2 regions of the Acidovorax sp. BLS4 genome follow, and region 1 is predicted to be linked to the other one. Evidence: riboswitches for the same ligand, from Rfam matches in the RefSeq annotation. Region 1 holds a riboswitch; the other holds the start of a gene.
The links. Region 1 has a riboswitch for cobalamin ahead of cobM (precorrin-4 C(11)-methyltransferase). Riboswitches for the same ligand answer to the same signal wherever they lie in the genome.

Region 1 (9,707 bases):
TGGCGCGCCGACTGGAGCGGCTGCACGATGGTGTATTTGTTCCAGCGCCCCGAGAGCATGGCCCGCGCCTTGGCCAAGGCGCAGGCGGAAATGGCGCCGGGCACCTGGCTGGTCAGCCTGGCGTTCGAGGTGCCGGGGGTCACGCCGCATGCCCGGCTGCCGCCGGACGGCGGGCATGCGGTGTGGATCTACCGCATGGGCGCCGCGCCGGTGGCCGGCCGCCCGGCCGCGGCGCTATGATCCGTCGCTGCCCCTGGCAGGCCGGGCGTTCCGGCCGACGCCCTTGCTCGCGCCCTTTCGCCGCAAGGTGGCGTCTCCACCCTTTTCCCTGAGAGGTACCCTCCAATGTCCAAGAAGACCTTGCCACTGCTGGCCGCCGCCTGTGCCGCCGTCCTGCTGACGGGCTGCGAAACCACCAACATGAAGATGGGCAGCGCCGAGTCCAAGACGGTTGCCACCGGCGCGGCCGCGGGCGGTGCCACGGCCAACGAAAGCAGCGACCTGCAAAAGTGCGCCTCGCCCCTGGGCACCGTGTCGCTGGTGGAAAACCAGCAGGCCGGCTGGTACACCATCCTGCGCAACGAATACCGCCTGCCGCCCACGGCCAACCTGCTGCGCCTGCTGATCCAGCAATCGAACTGCTTCATCGTGGTGGAGCGCAGCGCCTCGGGCATGACGGCCATGGACCGCGAGCGCGCGCTCATGCAGTCCGGCGAAATGCGCGGCGGCAGCAACTTCGGCAAGGGCCAGATGGTCGCCTCCGACTACGGCCTGTCGCCTGAGATCGTGTTCTCCAACAGCGATGCCGGCGGCATCGGCGGCGTGCTGGGCGGGCTCATCGGTGGCGGCAGCGGCCGGGCCATCGGCGCCCTGGGCGGCGGGCTCAAGACGCGCGAGGCCAGCGCCATGCTGACCCTGGTGGACAACCGCTCGGGCGTGCAGATCTCGGCCTCCGAGGGCAGCGCCTCCAAGAGCGATTTCGCCGGCTTCGGCAGCCTGTTCGGCGGCTCGGCCGGCGGCTCGCTGGGCGGCTACCAGAACACGGCGCAGGGCAAGGTGCTCACCGCCGCGTTCATGGACGCGTACAACCAGATGGTCGTGGCGCTGCGCAACTACAAGGCGCAAAGCGTGCAGGGCCAGGGCCTGGGCGGCGGTGGCCGCCTGGGCGTGGACGGCGGTGCCGCACCGTCGCAGACCCGTGCCGGCGTTCCCGCGCCCGCAGGGGCCCCGGCCGGCGCCCCTGCCATGTCGGTGCGCGAGGCGCAGGAGCGCCTGAACGCCCTGGGTTACAACGTGGGCACGCCCGATGGCGCTGCCGGCGCCCGCACGGCCACCGCGCTGCGCAACTTCCAAAAATCGAAGGGCCTGCCGATCACGGGCCGCGTGGACGCCGCCACGGCCGACGCGCTCTCGCGCTGAAGCCAAAAGCGCGAAGGGGACCGCAGGCCCGTGCCTGCCCGTCCCCTTTTGCGCGGCGCCGGGCCCCGGCGCCGCCATGCCACCCCGGTCACTGCCCCCCGATGGGCGCCACCGTGTTCCACAGCGCGGTGCAGTGGGCCGCCGAATCGATGGACGATGCCGGGAGGCTGCTGGGGCTGCCCGCGGTGCTCCATTGCGAAAGCGAGGAGGACAGGCCGGCATAGGGCGTCCAGGCCGTCGGCAGCTGCGCGCCGCTGGCGGCCACCGGCGTCCATGGCGCCGGGCTGGCGGGGCTGTTCACGAAGCTCGCCCAGGCGGCGGCCATGGTCTGGGCCAGGGCCTGGTCGGCGGGCGGCGGCGGCTGGCTGCCCCGGGTGTACACCGCGTAGGCCGTTCCCAGGGTGTTGAACACATAGGGCAGTTCGTTGCCGTGGCAGACGTTGCCGTTCTTGCCCGGTGCGCAGGCCGCGACTTCCGTGGGCGGCTTGCCGGCGCTGTAGAGGTCGATCAGCGGCGGCTGGGCGAACAGGTAGCCGAAGGCCGGCAGCGCGGGGCTCGCCTGCGCGTTGCGGGCGGCCGCCCGGTTCGCCATGGCCAGGTTGCCGCAGCGGAACGCGAAGTCGTTGATCACGCCGGACAGCGTCGCCGCCGTGCCGTTCATGTAGCTCGGCGCGGGCCGGGTGGGCGCGCGGTACGGGAAGACCGGCTGGCCTTGCGCCGTGGTGCTGTAGCCCAGAATGGTCTTGGCGTCGTCCGGCCAGACCATCGACACCAGCTTGCCATTGAAGAACAGGGGATCGAGAACCAGCCCCAGCTTCAGGAAGGCCAGGTTGGCGAAGACGGCGCCCTCGTCGCGGTTCACGCCGAAGACGAAGGGCTTGGGCGGCATCGAGGCCGTGGCGGACACCGCGTTGTAGCCGGCCAGGGGCTGGCCCACGATGACCTTGCCGTCCACGGTGGGCGACCAGGGCAGGCCATCGTTGACCTGGGGCGACGCCTGGGCCAGAAGCCCCACCAGCGGGCGCGTGGCGGCCTCGCGTTCGGCGGCGGCGAGGGCCTTGGGGTTGCCGGCCTTGCCCCGGGTGCCAAACAGCTGGCCCGCCTGGGCCGCGACGATCTGCGCCGGCGTGGCCTTCAGCAGGATGGGCTTGCCCGCGAGGCACCCGCCCACCTGGGTGCACAGGGCATCGCGGAACAGGCTTCCTATGCCTTGCGCCTGCGCGGGCGTGCGGTACACCGAGCCCACCGGGTTGCTCTCCATGATGGCGGCCTGAAAGCGCGTGGCGCTGTCCGGTGCCGAGAACAGGTGCAGCCCCGCCGACATGGCCCCGGCGCTCTCGCCCGCGACCGTCACCCGGGTGGCATCGCCCCCGAAGGCGCCGATGTACTTCTGCACCCAGTCCAGCGCTGCCTGCTGGTCCAGGATGCCGAAATTGCCCCGCAGCGGCCCCCCGACGGTGGGGTTTTCCACCGCGTTGTCGAGGGCCAGGAAGCCCAGCGCCCCCAGGCGGTAGTTGATGGTGACGACCACCATGTCGCCCGCCGCCGCGAGGTACGAGCCGTCGTACAGGTTGCCCACCGTGGCGCCCTTGGCGCTGTCGTACAGCGGCAGGTAGCCGCTGCCCTCCACGAACGCGCCGCCGTGGATGAAGAACAGCACCGGCCGCTGGGCCGGCGCGCTGATGGCCGACTGCGGCGTGAAGACGTTCAGGTACAGGCAGTTCTCGCTCTGCGCGCTGGTGGGGAGGTTCGGCCGCGCGGCCTGCGGGCAGAACGGGCCGGCGGCCGTCTGCGCCACGTTGCTGCCGGCCGGGACCGTCGCCGCCGGGGGCTGGAACCGCGCGGCCGTCGCGTACTGGATGCCCAGGTAGGCGTTCACCGGCACCGGGGCCGATGCGCCCGCGGGGGTGACGGGCGTCTGCAGCCCGCACAGCGTGGGCGCCGCGGGCGCGCCGGCGATGGTGACGGTGGTGCCGCTCGCGCAGGCCGGTGCCGTGGCGGCCGCGGCCATGTTCGGGGCGCCCAGGCACAGCAGGGCAGAGGCCGCCAGCGCCAGCAGGGCGCGTCGGGCGCAAGGGGGTCGTCGCATGGAAATCTCCCTCTCTTGTTCGATGGATCGGTGTGTCGCGCCCCCCGGGCGGGGGGCGGCTCCATTCTTGGAGAAAGCGCGGGCCCCGGGCCGCCGCAGCGCCTGAAGCCTTCTGAATCGTTCTGGGGTGGCGGTGCTGGCCCAGGGTGCCGTGTGCAAGGCGTTACCTGTGGTCACAGCTCCTTGGAATCCTTGGCCTGGCCTGCCATGTTTGCTATTGAAATAATAGCTGCCAAGGCATGTTTCACTAGGGCGTGAGGCCTGAAAGGCTTGCAATCGATCTATACTCCCGCCCGTTGGTGCTCGCGCGGTCATTGCGACCGCGCAGTTAAACGGGAACCAGGGAGGGCGCGTCCGACGGACCGCGCCCCAACCTGGGCTGCCCCCGCAACGGTAAGCGAAAGAAGGCCTCGCCTTCACCCCGTGGAATCGTGCCCACTGGATGCCTCGGCATCTGGGAAGGGTCCACGGGTTTTCGCCAGCCCGGAGACCGGCCGACAGGGGGCCGCGCGCCCCAAGGCACAGGCCTTGGAGCGCGCGGCCCATTTCACGGAACCTGCGGGGAGGCAGGGGTCCGGGCGAATGCATTCCTGTGGTCCCCATGCAAATCTTCTCTGTGCTGGCGCGTGCGCCAGCCCCGCGGCCATGACGCCGGGCACCGTCTGGTTCGTCGGCGCCGGGCCGGGCGATCCCGAGCTCATCACCGTCAAGGGCCGCGCGCTCATCGAGCGCGCCGGTGCCATCCTGTTCGCGGGCTCGCTCGTCAACGAGGCGGCCACGCGCTGGGCCCCGCCCGGCTGCACCATCGCCGACAGCAAGGACATGACGCTGCCGCAGATGGCCGCGTGGCTCATCCTGCAGGCGCAAAAGCACGACACCGTGATCCGCCTGCAGACGGGCGACCCGGCCCTGTACGGCGCGCTGATCGAGGTGGTGCAGCCGCTGGACGCCGCGGGCGTGCCGCTGCGCGTGGTGCCAGGGGTGTCCTCGGCCATGGCCTCGGCCGCGGCGGCGGTGGAGAGCTTCACCCTGCCCGAGGTCACGCAGAGCGTGATCTTCACCCGCGTGGAGGGCCGCACGCCCATGCCGCCGGGCGAGTCGCTGGCCGAGCTGGGCCGCCACCACTGCACGCTGTGCATCTTTCTGTCGATCACGCTGCTGCACAAGGTGCAGGCCGGGCTGCGCGAGGCCGGCTGGGCCGAGGACGCGCCCCTGCTCGTGGTGCACAAGGCGAGCTGGCCGGGCGAGGAGCTGATCGTGCGCGGCACCCTCGCCGACATCCGCGACCGCTGCCGCGAGGCCCAGGTGGTGAGCCAGGCCATGGTGATCGCCAGCCCCACGCTGGGCGCCCGCCAGTGGACGGAGCTGGCCAAGTCCAAGCTGTACGACCCCACCTTCACGCACCGCTTTCGCCGGGCGAGCGAGCCCGCCCGCCCCACCCAACCCCCCCTGGAACGTGCCCCATGAACACCACCATCCTGCTGATCGGCCATGGCTCGCGCGAGCCCGAGGGCAACGACGAGATCCACGCCTTCGTGGCGCAGTGGCGCGCGCGCCAGCCGGCCTGGCGCATCGAGGTGTGCTTCATCGAGTTCGCGCCGCCCGGCCTGCACGACGGCCTGCTGCAGGCGGCGCAGGGCAGCCAGCGCGTGCTGGTGCTGCCGCTCATCCTCAACGCGGCGGGCCACGTGAAGATGGAGATCCCCGAGGCCATCGAGCATGCGCGCGCGCACTGCCCCGGCGTGGCGTTTCTCTACGGCCCGCACCTCACGGCGTGCGAGCCCATCCTGGCCATCCTGCAGCGCCAGCTGCGCCAGTGCATGAACGCGCTGGACATGCCCGACCCCACCACCACCGGCGTGGTGCTGCTGGGCCGGGGATCGTCCGACCGGCAGGCCAACGGCGACGTCGCCAAGATGGCGCGCTGGCTGCAGGAAGACGGCCACCATGAGCTGGTCGAGATCGCCTTCACCGGCATCACCTGGCCGCGCCTGGAGCGCGTGGTGCAGCGCCAGGTGCTGCTGGGCATGAAGCAGATCGTGGTGCTGCCGTACTACCTGTACACCGGCACGCTGATGCAGCGCATCGGCCGGCAGGTGGCGCACCTGCGCGCGCAGTACCCGCAGGTGCGCTTCGCGCAGTCGCCGCACTTCGGCCTGGAGCGCGAGATCTTCGAGTTGCTGGAGGGCCGCGTGGCCGACCTGCTGGAGGGCGCCCCGGGCAGCCTGCTGCCCTGCGACGGCTGCAAGTACCGCGAGATCGCGCACGACCTGGGGCATGGCCACAGCCATGAGCACACGCACGCCCCGGCGGGCGCGCCCGCGCCGACCCCCGAGGCGGCGGTGGCCCTCGCCGCGGGCGGGGCGCCGGTGCACCGGCACGCGCACGCCCCGCACGGGGCCGACCATGCCCATGGCGCGGCGCACCCGCACCCGCACGAGACCGCCACGGCATGAGCACCGTCAACACCGTCACCGAGCAGCTCACGCGCGCCGGCCAGGCCATCGAGCACGACAGCTTCGCCATCATCGACGCCGAGGCCGGCCCGCACCCCTACACCGCGGCGCAGTGGCCCATCGTGCGCCGCATGATCCACGCCAACGCCGACTTCGAGTTCAACGGCCTGACCGACTTCCACCCGAAGGCGGTGGAGGCCGGCATCGCCGCCCTGCTGCGCGGCGGCGCGCCCGTGGTGGCCGATGTGGAGATGATCTGCTCGGGCCTGTCGCAGCCGCGCCTGGCCCACTTCGGCATGCGCACGCACCAGTTCATCAGCGACGCCGACGTGATCGCCCGGGCCCAGGCCGAGGACACCACGCGCGCCGTGCAGGCCATGCGCAAGGCGCACCGGCACGGGCTGCTGCAGGGGGCCGTCGTCGGCATCGGCAACGCGCCCACGGCCCTCATCGAACTGGTGCGGCTGATCCGCGAGGAGGGCGTGCGCCCCGCGCTCGTGGTGGGCATGCCGGTGGGCTTCGTCTCCGCCGCCGAATCCAAGGACCTGATGGCCGGCGTGGACGCGGTGCCGTGGATCGTCATCCGCGGGCGCAAGGGCGGCTCCACGCTGGTGGTGGCCGCGCTGCACGCGCTGCTGGCGCTGGCCGAGGCCCGCCAGAAGGCCGCGATGCCGGGGACGCCGTCGCCATGATGGAAAAGACCGTGCGCCGCGGCACGCGCACCGGCTTCACCACCGGGGCGTGCTCGGCCGCCGCCGCGCGCGCCGCCGTGCTGGGGCTGGTGCACGGCTGCGTGCCCGAGGCGGTGGACTGCCTGCTGCCCAACGGCGACGTGGTGCGCTTTGCCGTGAACGACGGCCGCTGCGACGGCCAGGCCGCGCATGCCATGGTCATCAAGGACGCGGGCGACGACCCCGACTGCACCGACAAGGCCCACCTGACCGCCGACGTGCGCGTGCTGCCCGGCGATGCCGGCGCGGTGCGGCTGGCGGGCGGCTTCGGCGTGGGCACCGTCACCATGGCCGGCCTGGGCCTGGCGGTGGGCGGCCCGGCCATCAACCCGGTGCCGCGCCAAAACATCGAAGAGAACGTGCGCGCCGTGGGCAAGGCGCTGCTCGCCCATGCGGGGCTGGAGGTCACCATCTCCGTGCCGCAGGGCGTGGACATGGCCAAGAAGACGCTCAACGCGCGCCTGGGCATCCTGGGCGGCATCTCCATCCTCGGCACCACCGGCATCGTCAAGCCCTATTCCACCTCGGCCTACCGCGCGAGCGTGGTGCAGGGCGTGCAGGTGGCGGCCACGCTGGGCCACGGCGTGGTGGTGCTCACCACCGGCGGGCGCACCGAGCAGTTCGCCATGAAGGAGCGCGCGCAGCTGCCCGCCGCCTGCTTCGTGCAGATGGGCGACTTCCTGCGCTACGCCCTCGACGAGGCCGTGGCCCAGGGGCTGCGCGAAGTCGTCATCGGCGGCATGGTGGGCAAGCTCACGAAGATCGCCCAGGGCGAGACCATCACCCACGCCAACCGCGCCGAGGTCGACACGCAACTGCTGGCCGAACTGGCCGCCGGCATCGGCGCGCCGGCCGACGTGTGCGCCGAGATCGCCGCCGCCGAGACCGCGCGCTTCGCCGCCGAGCGCATGGAAGCGCTGGGCCTGGCCGCACCCTTTCACGCCGCGCTGGCCCGCGCGGTGGTGGACACCCTCATGGCCCCCGACCGCTACGGGGGCCGCTTCCAGCTCCAGGTGCTCGTCTGCGACTTCGACGGCCGCAAGATGGCCGAGGCCTGCTCCGCATGAACGCTCCCGACACCGTGACCGCCTTGACCACCGCCCCGACCGCCATGCCCGATCCCCAACCCTGCCGCATCATCGGCGTGCTCGACGACGGCGCGGCCAGCCTGGGCGCCACCGCGCTGGCCCTGCTGCGCCGCGCCGACCTGGTGGTGGGCGGCACGCGCGCGCTGGCGCTGTTCGAGGACGACATCGCCCCCGGCGCCACGCGGCGCGACCTCACGGGGCAGCTCTCCGCCGTGCCCGGCTGGATCGCCGCCGCGCGCGATGCGCAGCAGGCCAGCGTGGTGCTGGCCACGGGCGACCCGCTGTGCCACGGCATCGCCAGCTACCTGGCCTCGCGCCTGTGCATCGAGGCCATCGAGGTGATTCCCAACGTCTCCACGCTGCAGCTGGCCTGCGCCCGCCTGGGGCTGGCCTGGCAGGACGCGCGCATCGTCTCGGTGCATGCCAGGGATGCGGGCGAGTGGCAGCAGGGCGCGGCGCCGTCGCATGGCCTGTATGCGCTGGCGCAGGCCGTGCGCGCGCACGACCGGCTGGCGGTGCTCACCAGCCCCGACAACACGCCTGCGCGCATCGCCCGCCTGCTGGTGGCCGAGGGCCTGCAGGACGACTTCCAGCTCAGCGTGGCCGAGCGCCTGTGCACGGCCGACGAGCGCGTGTGCGCCGACCTGGCGCCGGCCGACGCGGCGCAGCAGGCCTTCGCCGACCCCAACGTGGTGCTGCTGGTGCGCACGCGCCAGCGGCCCGCGCCGGTGCGCTTCGGCCTGCCCGATGCGGCCTACCACCAGCGCCAACCGGACAAGGGCCTCATCACCAAGCAGGAGGTGCGTGCCGTGTCGCTGGCGCGCCTGCAGCTGCGCGCCGACAGCCGCGTGTGGGACATCGGCGCGGGCAGCGGCTCGGTGGGGCTGGAGGCCGCGCGCCTGTGCCCCCAGGGCCATGTGTGGGCCGTCGAGAAGAACGAGGCCGATGCGGCCATCGCGCGGCAGAACGTGCAGGCCTTCGGCGTGTCCAACCACACGCTGGTGCACGGCAAGGCGCCCGAGGGGCTGGATGCGTGGCCCGACCCGGACGCCGTCTTCATCGGCGGCTCGGGCGGCGAGCTGGCCGAGCTGATCGCGCTGTGCCTGAAACGCCTGCGCCCGGGCGGCTGGCTGGTGATGAACTTCGTCACGCTGGAGAACCTGGCCGCCGCCACGCAGGCCCTGCAGGCCGCGGGTGCCGCGTGGGACGTGCTGCAGCTGCAGGCCGCGCGCAGCAAGCCCATCCTGCACATGCACCGCATGGCGGCCGAGAACCCGGTGTGGATCGTCTGCGCGCAGGCCGTGGGCACAGAGGCCCCGGCAGCGTCGGTGGTGGAGGAGGGCGCATGACCGATACGACCCCGTCCAGCGCCGCCCTGGGCCGCCTCATCGGCGTGTCGCTCGGCCCCGGCGACCCCGGCCTCATCACCCGCGCGGCCTGGGCGCAGCTGCAGCGCAGCGATGCCGTGTGGACCTACCCGGCCCGCAGCACCAAGACGCCCAGCTACGCCTTCGACATCGCGCAGCGCGCAGGATTGACGCCGCCCGCCACGCACCAGACGCTGCTGTTCCCCATGACGCACGACGGCGACAAGCTCGCCCGCGCCTGGGCGCGCGCCGCCGCCGCCGTGCTGCCCTGGCTGCAGGCCGGGCAGGACGTGCTGTTCCTGGTGGAGGGCGATGCCAGCACCTATGCCACCTTCGGCCACCTGGCGCGCACCGTGCGGGCGCTGGATGCGCGCATCGAGGTGCCGGTGATCGCGGGCGTGAATGCCTTCACCGCCGCCTGTGCCGCGCGCGGCATGCCGCTGGCCGAGCAGGACGACACCGTCGCCATCGTCCCCGCCGCCTACGGCGTGGGCGCGGTGGACCGCCTGCTGCCCGACTTCGACACCCTGGTGCTCATGAAGGTCAAGCCGCTGATG
Region 2 (9,707 bases), 2.5 Mb from region 1:
CCTGCTGCTGTTCGGCATTGCCGCCTGGGGGCTGTGGATGGACGTTTTCCACCGCCAGGCCGAGCCCTGGTGCCTGTAGCCAATCCCTGCGCGCAGGGGGTTGACAAAGCCTATCGTGACCGTAGTCCGTGAAGTTTTTGACATTTGATTCGGGGGTGTATTAACTGGTGATAATGGTTACCAATACCCCGGCGTCCCCGTGGCGCCCTCCGGTGCCCCCCGAAAGTGACTAATCCCCTCCTCATCGATGTCGGCCGGCTGCGTGTAGGCATGTACATCCAGCTCGATCTGGGCTGGATGAACCACCCTTTTCCGGTCAGCAGTTTCCGCATCGCCTCGCCGGAGCAGATCAGTACCCTGGCCGCCCTGGGCCTGTCCCAGGTGCGGTGGATTCCTTCCAAAAGCGATCCCTCGGTGCAGGGCCTGCTGCCGCCCGGCCACCCTTCCGCGCCCGATCCCGTGACCGAAGCCGCCCGGGCACCGGTGGAGACAGGGCCTTCGATCGCCCAGGCCTCCATGGCGGAGTTCCGCGAGCGCATCAAGGCGCAGAGCCGTTCCCTGGCTGCCTGCGACGAGCGCTTCGCCCGTGCCACGCGGGTGTACGAGCGCCTGGCCACCAGCGCCGAGCAAGACCCCTCGGAGGCGCGTGCTTCCACCAACGCGCTGGTGTCCACCTGCGTGGATGAGCTGCTCGACCAGGGCGACTCCGCCATCCGCCTGCTCTCCGAGCGCGTCGGCACGCGCGCGGCGCTGCATTCGGTCAACGTGATGGTGCTTTCGCTGCTGCTGGGCAAGGCCCTGGGCCTGCTGGGCGAGGACTTGCAGCCCCTGGGCGCGGCCGCGCTGCTGCACGATCTGGGCAAGATCACGCTGCCGCCCCATGTGGCTCAGCCGCATTCCGCGCTGGGTCCGGCCGACCAGGCCCTGTACGAGGCGCATGTCGGCGAATCGGTGGTGCTGGCAGAACGCATGGGCCTGGGCGCCGCCGTCATCGAAGCCATCGCGCATCACCATGAAATGGCCGATGGCACGGGCTTTCCGCTCCAGCTCAAAGGGGCCGATATCTCCCGCGGAGGGCAGGTGCTGGCGCTGGTCAATTACTACGATCGGCTGTGCAATCCGCTACGGGGCGCCAACGCGCTGACCCCGCACGAGGCGCTGTCGGTGATCTTCGCGCAGCACAAGCAACGGTTCGACGCCGTGGTCCTGCGGGCCTTCATCCGCATGATGGGCGTGTACCCGCCGGGCTCGATCGTGCAGCTCGTGGACGACCGCTACGCCATCGTGACAGCCGTGAATTCGGCCCGCCCGCTGCGGCCCAAGGTGATCGTGCACGAGTCCGGCGTCTCCAAGGACGATGCCCTGGTGATCGATCTGGAAGACCAGCCGGCGCTGGGCATCCGCCGCAGCCTGCGGCCCGCGCAGCTGCCGCGCGATGCGCTCGACTATCTGTCGCCCCGAAAGAGGATCTGCTACTACTTCGAACGGGCCGTCGACGCAGCGCCGACCGGGGCCCCCGCGTGATCCGCGGCCCGCAAGGCAGCGTGTGGCGCGCCGTGTTCGACGGGTTGCTGGAGGCCGTGTGGCTGGTCGAGCCCGAGGGGCTCACGGTGCGCTTCGCCAATCAGAGCGCGGCCGCGCTGCTCGGGCGCTCGCCCGAAACCATGGAAGGCGCGGACGCCGTCGAACTCCTGGCCTGCACGCCGGAAGACCTGTACTTCTGGGCGCAGGGTCGGGATGCGCTGATGCGCGGCATCCAGTCGCACTCCGGCCTGCTCGGGGGCGATGGCCAGTTCATTCCGGTGGACCGGCGCGTGTCGCGCGTGGATTCGCCCGAGGGCGAGGCGCTGCTGCTGGTGACCATGATCGATCGCCGCGAGCAGGCCTCGACCGAGCGCGAGCTGGAAATCCTGCTGTCCGAACTGCGCGCCACGCTCGACTCCGCCGCCGACGGCATGCTGGTGTACGACATGGCCGGGCGCATGCGGGCCTTCAACCAGCGGCTGGCGCAGCTGTGGGGCATGCCCGAGGACCTGCTGGTGCAGCGCAATGATGCTGCCGTGGTGGCCCACATGCAGCAGCAGGTGGCCGATGCCGATGCCTACCGGGCGCGGCTGTCGTCCATCGCGCTGGAGCCGGGGCGCGAGACCACGGACATCCTGCACCTGCGCAACGGCACCATCATCGAGCGCCGCTCAGTGCCGCAGCTGAGCCAGGGCCGCCCCGTGGGCCGGGTGTTCTCGTTCCGCGACGTGACGCTGAACGCCGAGGCGCAGGCCAGCCTGCGGCTCGCCGCGCGGGTGTTCGACTCCAGCCTGGATGCCATCTTCATCGCCGATGACCGGCACCAGATCGTGCGCATGAACCCGAGCTGCGAGCGGCTGATCGGCGCGCCCGCGGTCGCCTTGCAGGGCGTGCCCGCGGTTTCGCTCTTCGGAGCCGAGGGCGCGCAGCCCGGCTGGATGGAGCACGTCCTGGCGGCGTGGGACCGCGACGGCTTCTGGGAGGGCGAGCTGCGCCTGCCCGAGGGCGGCGCGAACGGGGCCGCGCGACGGGCCTGCGCGGTGCACCTGTCGTGGGTGGTGCTGCGCAGCGAGACGGGCAATGCGCTGCAGAGCATCGGCTTCATGCGCGACCTCACGCAGCAGCATGCGGCGCGCACGCGCATCGAGGAACTGGCGTACAGCGATGTGCTCACCGGCCTGCCCAACCGGCTGCGCCTGTCGCGCCGCGTGGGCGAAGCCATCGACGCGATTGAGCAGGGCCCGCGGCCGGACGCCGGCAGCTTCGCCATCCTGTTCGTGGACCTGGACCGGTTCAAGATCATCAACGACTCCCTGGGCCACCTGTTCGGCGACCGCGTGCTGCAGATCGTGGCCAAGCGCCTGCAGGGGTGCCTGCGCCAGAGCGACATGCTGTGCCGCCTGGGCGGCGACGAGTTCGTGGTGTACCTGCACGGGGGCGATGCCGCGATCGCCGAAGGCGTGGCGCGGCGCATGCTCGAGGACATGCTGCGCCCCTTCATGCTCGACGGCATGGGGTTTTCCATTCAGTGCAGCATTGGGGTGGCGCTGTACCCGCAGGACGGCGAGACGCTGGACGACCTCATCAAGCAGGCCGACACCGCCATGTACCGCGTGAAGGAGCGCGGCCGCGGAAGCTACGGCTTTTACCAGCCGCAGATGAATGCCGACCTGCTGTCGCGCATGAAGCTCGAACACGCCATGCGCCAGGCCCTGGGCCAGCAGCGCATGGTGGTCCACTACCAGCCGCAGGTCGCCATGGCGACCGGCAGCGTGGTGGGCGCCGAGGCGCTGCTGCGTTGGACCGATCCGGAACTGGGGCCCATTTCGCCGGGCGTTTTCATTCCTCTGGCCGAAGAGTCCGGCTACATCATCACGCTGGGTTCATGGGTCATGGAGCAGGCCGTGCAGGAGGCTGCGCGCTGGATGCGCTCGGGCTCGCCGCTCGTGATGGCCGTCAACGTGTCGGCGCTGGAATTCCGCCAGCCCGATTTCGTCGATCGGCTCACGCAGCTTTTGCTCAAGCACGGCCTGCCGGCCTCGCTGCTCGAACTGGAGCTGACCGAGACCATCCTGCTGCAGGATGCGCTGGAGATGGAGCAGCGCCTGCAGGCGCTGGCCGAACTGGGCATCGGCCTGGCCATCGATGATTTCGGCACCGGCTATTCCAGCCTGGCCTATCTGAAAAAGCTGGCGATCCACAAGCTCAAGATCGACCAGTCGTTCGTGCGGGGGTTGCCCGACGACGACGGCGACCGCGCGATCATCAATGCCATCGTGCACATGGGGCGCGCGCTGCACATCGAAGTGGTGGCGGAAGGCGTGGAAACCCAGCAGCAGCGCATGGCGCTGGAGCAGATGGACTGCCGCTACTTCCAGGGGTATCTGTGCGCGCCGGCGATGCCGGCCGAAGCCTTCAGAAGCCTGCTGGCGAGCCGCCAGAGCTATTCGTGGGGACTGTCGACGCCGGCGTGAAAACCGCCGGGCCGTGGGAGAAACAGGTGTCTGCGAATGCCACCGGACCGGCATCCTGAACCGGGGGTTCAGGTGGGCGAGGGCAGCCAGGCGTTGGGTTCATCTGACGCGAGATGATCACGCTCACCGGGCAATGTACCAAGCCCGTGCTCAATGAGCATTGGTTCAAGGAAATATAAAGCCCGGCAGCACCGCAGACGTCTCCATTGTAGGCGCTGCATGCACGGCGCGCGAGCGGCCGTTGCGTAACCCTTTTTAAAGAAGGCGGCCGTCGTCGCCGAGCGCATCGTCCAGCCGGCGCAGCAGCAACTGCATCTGGCCGGACGGGTCGCCCGCCAGCGAGGCGTGAGATGCGTGCAATGGCGCCGGGGCATCGGTGGATTGCGGGCCGGCGGCCGGGGCCAGCGGCGCGGGCTCCGTCGGGGCTGCCGCCTGGGCCTGTGCAGCGGAGGCCAGGTCGGCCTCTTCGCGGTCGGCGATCTCGAAGGCCAGGTTGAGCGCTGCCAAAACGGCGATGCGCTCGCGGGCCCGCACCTTGCCGGCATCGCGGATGCGCGTCATGGCGGTGTCCACGCGCTCCACGGCCTGCAGCAGGCGCGATTCGTGGCCCTCGGGGCAGCCCAGCAGGTAGCTCTGCTGCATGATCTGGACTTCGATCTGCTTCATTCGGCGTCCTTCGAGGGGGGCGTCGCGGGCAGGCTCTCCAGCAGCGCGTCCACACGGGCGCGCGCGGTGTTGAGCCGGGATTTGAGCGAGTCTCGCTCCTGGGTGAGATGGACCACCTGGGCGGTCAGCAAGGCATTGGCGCGTTGCAGTTCCGCATGGCGCAACAGCAACCGCTCCACGCGTTCGGCGATCTGGTCGATGGGAGAGGATGGATCCATACAGCCGCAATTGTAGGGTTGGCGCCACCACCCGCCCATCCGGCGGCGTTTACAGGCTGCAACACCCGTAAAATCCGCGGGTTGGTGCTCGCAGCATGGTTCGCATGCTGCAGTTCAACGGGAAGCAGGGAGGTTTGCGTTCGCCAGAGCGCGCCGTGCCTGCGCTGCCCCCGCAACGGTCAGCGGACGGGTCGGCCCTTTTCTCCGACTCACTCTCCAGCCATGAGCCACTGGGCGCCTTGAACAAGCGCCTGGGAAGGCGCTGGAGGGCGCTCCGCCAGCCCGGATACCGGCCAACAACGTGGCCGCGCTTGGGACCGCCATGGTCCTGAAGGCGCGGCTGTTTTGCCCAATGCCGGCGGGGAAGCCGGCGCGGGGATGTTTGCCAGTCTGTCTGTTTCCATGAAAAAGCCCTTGTTCCCCGCGCGCGCCGCTGCCATTGCCGCTGCCGTGCCTTCCTCGCCCCTGCGGCCTGCCGCCCTGGCTGTTTCCCTGGCCCTCACGTTCGCCGCCGCACCTGCCGCCCAGGCGCAGGACGCCCCCGTGCTGCTGGCGCAGAACCAGCGCGTGCCCTCCCTGGGCGAAACCGTGGTGGCTGCCACGCGCACGCCCCAGCCGCTGGCCGACCTGGTGGCCGACGTGTCCGTGCTGGACCGCGAGGCCATCGAGAACAGCGGCGCGACCGGCCTGGCCGACGTGCTGGCCCGCCTGCCCGGGGTCGAGATGGTCCGCAACGGCGGCCCGGGCAGCGCCACCAGCCTGTACCTGCGCGGCGCCGAGACGCGCTTCACGGCCGTGTACATCGACGGCGTGCGCATGGACTCGCAGTCCACCGGCGGTGCGCCGTGGGAGGCCATTCCGCTGGCCGTCATCGACCGCATCGAGGTGCTGCGCGGCCCGGCCGGCGCGGTGTACGGCTCGGACGCCATCGGCGGCGTGGTGCAGATCTTCACGCGCCGTGGCGAGGCCGGCACCGCCCCCTACGTGGGCGTCGGCGTGGGCAGCCAGGGCACCTACAAGGCCGAGGCCGGCGTGAGCGGTGCCAGCGGCGCGGTGGACTATGCCGTGGGCCTGGCGCGCGAGACGAGCCAGGGCTTCAACGCCCGCACCGTCGCCACGCAGAACCCCGACAAGGACGGCTATCGCCGCACGTCCGGCAACGCCCGGGTGGGGCTGCAGATCGATGCAGTCCACCGCCTGGAAGGCACGCTGGTGGCCAGCGAGATGAACTCCGGCTACGACACCCTGCCGCTGGGCAACGACGACCGCAACCTGCACAAGATGCACGCCCTCGGCCTGAACTGGGCCGCGAAGTGGAGCCCGCAATACACCACCCGCGTGTCGGTCACCGACTCGCGCGACCGCTACGAGACGCGGCCTTCCGTGTACCTCACCGACACGCGCCTGCGCGGCTACCTGTTCCAGAACGAATGGCGCCAGGGCCCGCACCTGGTGACGGCAGCCCTGGAGCGCCGCGAGGACCACCTGGAGAACGCGCCCATCGACCGCAAGCGCTCGCAGGACGCGCTCGCGCTGGGCTATGGCTTCAATGCCGGCGGCCACACGCTGCAGTTCAACGTGCGGCACGACTCCGACAGCGAGTTCGGCGGCCAGAACACCGGCAGCGCCGCGTACGGCTATGCCATCACGCCGCAGTGGCGCGCCACCGCGTCCGTGGGCACCTCGTTCCGGGCGCCCACCTTGTACCAGCGCTTCAGCGAGTACGGCCTGGCATCGCTCAAGCCGGAGGAGGGCCGCAATGCCGAGGTGGGCCTGCGCTGGGCCGAGGGCGCCGGCACCTTCTCGGCCGTGGCCTACCGCAACCGCGTGAAGAACCTCATCGTGTTCGGCGGGGCGGGCGGCTGCCAGTCCAATTTCGGCTGCTATGCCAGCACGGCGCGCGCCAAGTACGACGGAGTGACGCTGTCAGGCTCGTACAAGGTGGCCGGCGTACAGTTGCGCGGATCGGTGGATTTCCAGAACCCGCGTGACGAAGACACGGGCCGGCTGCTGGCGCGGCGCTCCAAGCGCCACGGCACGCTGGGGGCTGACACCCAGGTCGCCGGCTGGACGCTGGGCACCGAAGTGCAGGCCTCGGGCCGGCGCTTCGACACCGCGGCCAACACCACGGTGCTGGGCGGCTACACGCTCGTCAACCTGTATGCCAGCACGCGCATCGCACGCGACGTGACGCTGCTGGCGCGCGTGGACAACCTGGCCGACAAGGATTACCAGCTGGCCCGCACCTATGCCACGGCGGGGCGCACGTTCTATGCGGGCCTCAAATGGGCACCGCAATGACCGCGGCGCAGCCAGCGATGAAGAACCCATGAGGGCGAGGGGAGAAGCAGCGCGAGAAGAAGAAGCGGCTGGCATGGCGGGCAGCGTGGGCTGTCCCGCCATCGCCATCGCCGCACCCGCGTCCGGCCAGGGCAAGACCACCGTGACGGCGGCGCTCGCGCGGCTGCACGCGCGCCAGGGGCGCCGGGTGCGGGTCTTCAAGTGCGGCCCTGATTTCCTCGATCCCTGCTGGCACCAATTGGCCAGCGGCGCCCCGGTGCACCAGATCGACCTGTGGATGACCGGCGAGGCCGACATCGCCCAGCGCCTGCATGCCGCCGCGCGCGAGGCCGATCTGATCCTCATCGAGGGCGTGATGGGCCTGTTCGACGGCGCCCCCAGCCTGGCCGATCTGGCGCAGCGCTTCGGGCTGCCGGTGCTGGCGGTGGTCGATGCGTCGGCCATGGGCGCTACGCTGGGGGCCGTGGTGCACGGCCTGCGGCACTACCGCGCGGGCCTGCCATGGGCCGGGGTGCTGGCCAACCGCGTCGCCACCGAACGCCATGCCGACCTGCTGCGAGCAGGTCTCAACGATCCCGCGGACTGGCTGGGCGCGCTGCCGCGCGTGCAGCGGGATGCGCCCGACGGTGCCACGGCCACACCCGCTGCCCCCACACGGGCGCGGGCCGGCCTGCTGCCTGAGCGGCACCTGGGCCTGGTGGCCGCACACGAACTGGCCGATGGCCTGGCGCGGCTGGACGCCGCGGCCGATGCGCTGGCGGCCACGCCACTCGGCCGCCTGCAACCGCACGAACTGCAGCGCTGGGCCGTGCGCTTTGCGGCGCCCGAACGGCCCGAGCCTGTGCCGCCGCTGCTGGAGGGCCGCACGGTGGCGGTGGCGGACGATGCGGCGTTCTGTTTCATCTACCGCGCCAACCTGGACACGCTGGAGGCGCTGGGCGCGCGGGTGGTGGGGTTTTCGCCGCTGGCCGATGCCGTGCTGCCGCCGTGCGATGCGGTCTGGCTGCCCGGCGGCTACCCCGAGCTGCATGCCGACCGCATCGCCAGCCACGCCGGCATGCGGGCCAGCCTGCGGGCGCACGTGCAGGCCGGCCGCGCGGTGTGGGCAGAATGCGGCGGCATGATGGCGCTGTTCGAATCGATCACCCTGGCCGACGGCCAGCACCGGCCCCTGTGGGGGCTGCTGCCGGGCCGCGTGGCCATGCAGAAACGGCTGGCGGCCCTGGGGCCGCAGCAACTGGACGTGGACGGCCACGTGCTGCGCGGCCACACCTTCCACTACTCCACCTGCGACAGCCCGGCCCCGGTGCGGGCGCGCACCGAGCGGCCCGCGCACGCGGGGCCGCCCGGCCCGGGCGAGGCGCTGTACCGCCACGGCAGCATCCACGCGAGCTACTTCCACGCCTGGTTTCCGTCGGCCCCGCGCGCGGTGGCGGCCCTGCTGGGCGCCGGCCCGGATGCGCCACGGGGGGCGGCATGAGCGGCCCCGGCCCCATTGCCACCAGCGAGCTGATCCTGGGCGGCCAAAAGAGCGGCAAGTCGCGCCGTGCCGAGCTGCTGGCGCGCCAGTGGCTGGCCGATTCGCCCACGCACCGCGCGCTGCTGATCGCCACCGGGCAGCCCTGGGACGACGAGATGCGCGAACGCATCGCGCGCCACCAGCGCGACCGCGCCGAGCGCGTGCCCGGCCTGCGCACGCTGGAAGAGCCGCTTGACCTGGCCCGCGCCATCGCCCGCCACGGCAGCGCCGATACGCTGATCGTGGTGGACTGCCTCACGCTCTGGCTCACCAACTGGCTCATGCCGGCCCCGGCCCCAGCGCCGGTCTCGGAGGGTTCGGAGCCAGATCGGCCTCCAGCGCATGATTGGCTAGGGCAGTGCGCTATGTTTTTAGGAGCAATCCGCCAGTGCCCCGGCCCGGTGGTGCTGGTGGGCAACGAGATCGGCCTGGGCGTGATTCCCATGGGCCGCGAGGTGCGCGCCTTCGTCGATGCACTGGGGAGCCTGAATCAGCGCGTGGCCGAGGCCTGCCAGCGCGTCACCCTGGTCGCGGCGGGCCTGCCGCTCACATTGAAGGACACGCCATGACGCACCGCTTCTTGCAACGCCTGCGCTGCCATGCCGCTCGCCGGTGGCCCGTGGGGCTGGCGCTCGCGGCCCTCGCCTTCATGGCGGGCGCCACGGCCGCGCAGGCCTTCGAGGTGACCGATGCGCGCGGTCGCACCGTGGCGTTCGCCCAGCCGCCGCAGCGCATCGTGAGCCTGCTGCCCTCGCTGACGGAGAGCGTGTGCGAGCTGCAGCAATGCCAGCGCCTGGTGGGGGTGGACCACTATTCCAACTGGCCCGAAGCCGTGCAGCGCCTGCCGCAACTGGGCGGCGGCATCGATCCGAACATCGAGGCCATCGTCGCCCTGCAGCCCGACGTGGTGTTGCTGGCCACCAGCTCGCGCGCCAGCGACCGGCTGGAGGCATTGGGCCTGAAGGTGGTGGCTCTGGAGCCCAAGACCCATGCCGACGTGCGCCG

Region 2: another riboswitch for cobalamin. It lies ahead of R1Z03_RS15130 (TonB-dependent receptor domain-containing protein); the one in region 1 lies ahead of cobM (precorrin-4 C(11)-methyltransferase).

What each region holds. Positions count from the first base shown of each region.
Region 1 covers NZ_CP136797.1:740,017-749,723, forward strand. Annotated here, with positions in the region: gene R1Z03_RS03500 (class I SAM-dependent methyltransferase) at 1-240, shown strand, start outside; gene R1Z03_RS03505 (peptidoglycan-binding domain-containing protein) at 346-1,419, shown strand; gene R1Z03_RS03510 (carboxylesterase family protein) at 1,508-3,508, opposite strand; cobalamin riboswitch at 3,789-4,022, shown strand; gene cobM (precorrin-4 C(11)-methyltransferase) at 4,154-4,975, shown strand; gene R1Z03_RS03520 (sirohydrochlorin chelatase) at 4,972-5,964, shown strand; gene R1Z03_RS03525 (precorrin-8X methylmutase) at 5,961-6,656, shown strand; gene R1Z03_RS03530 (cobalt-precorrin-5B (C(1))-methyltransferase) at 6,653-7,762, shown strand; gene cbiE (precorrin-6y C5,15-methyltransferase (decarboxylating) subunit CbiE) at 7,759-9,132, shown strand; gene cobI (precorrin-2 C(20)-methyltransferase) at 9,129-9,707, shown strand, end outside.
Region 2 covers NZ_CP136797.1:3,248,056-3,257,762, forward strand. Annotated here, with positions in the region: gene R1Z03_RS15105 (sulfite exporter TauE/SafE family protein) at 1-79, shown strand, start outside; gene R1Z03_RS15110 (HD domain-containing phosphohydrolase) at 226-1,524, shown strand; gene R1Z03_RS15115 (bifunctional diguanylate cyclase/phosphodiesterase) at 1,521-3,998, shown strand; gene R1Z03_RS15120 (cell division protein ZapA) at 4,254-4,664, opposite strand; gene R1Z03_RS15125 (DUF904 domain-containing protein) at 4,661-4,882, opposite strand; cobalamin riboswitch at 4,948-5,195, shown strand; gene R1Z03_RS15130 (TonB-dependent receptor domain-containing protein) at 5,285-7,183, shown strand; gene R1Z03_RS15135 (cobyrinic acid a,c-diamide synthase) at 7,257-8,663, shown strand; gene R1Z03_RS15140 (bifunctional adenosylcobinamide kinase/adenosylcobinamide-phosphate guanylyltransferase) at 8,660-9,271, shown strand; gene R1Z03_RS15145 (helical backbone metal receptor) at 9,352-9,707, shown strand, end outside.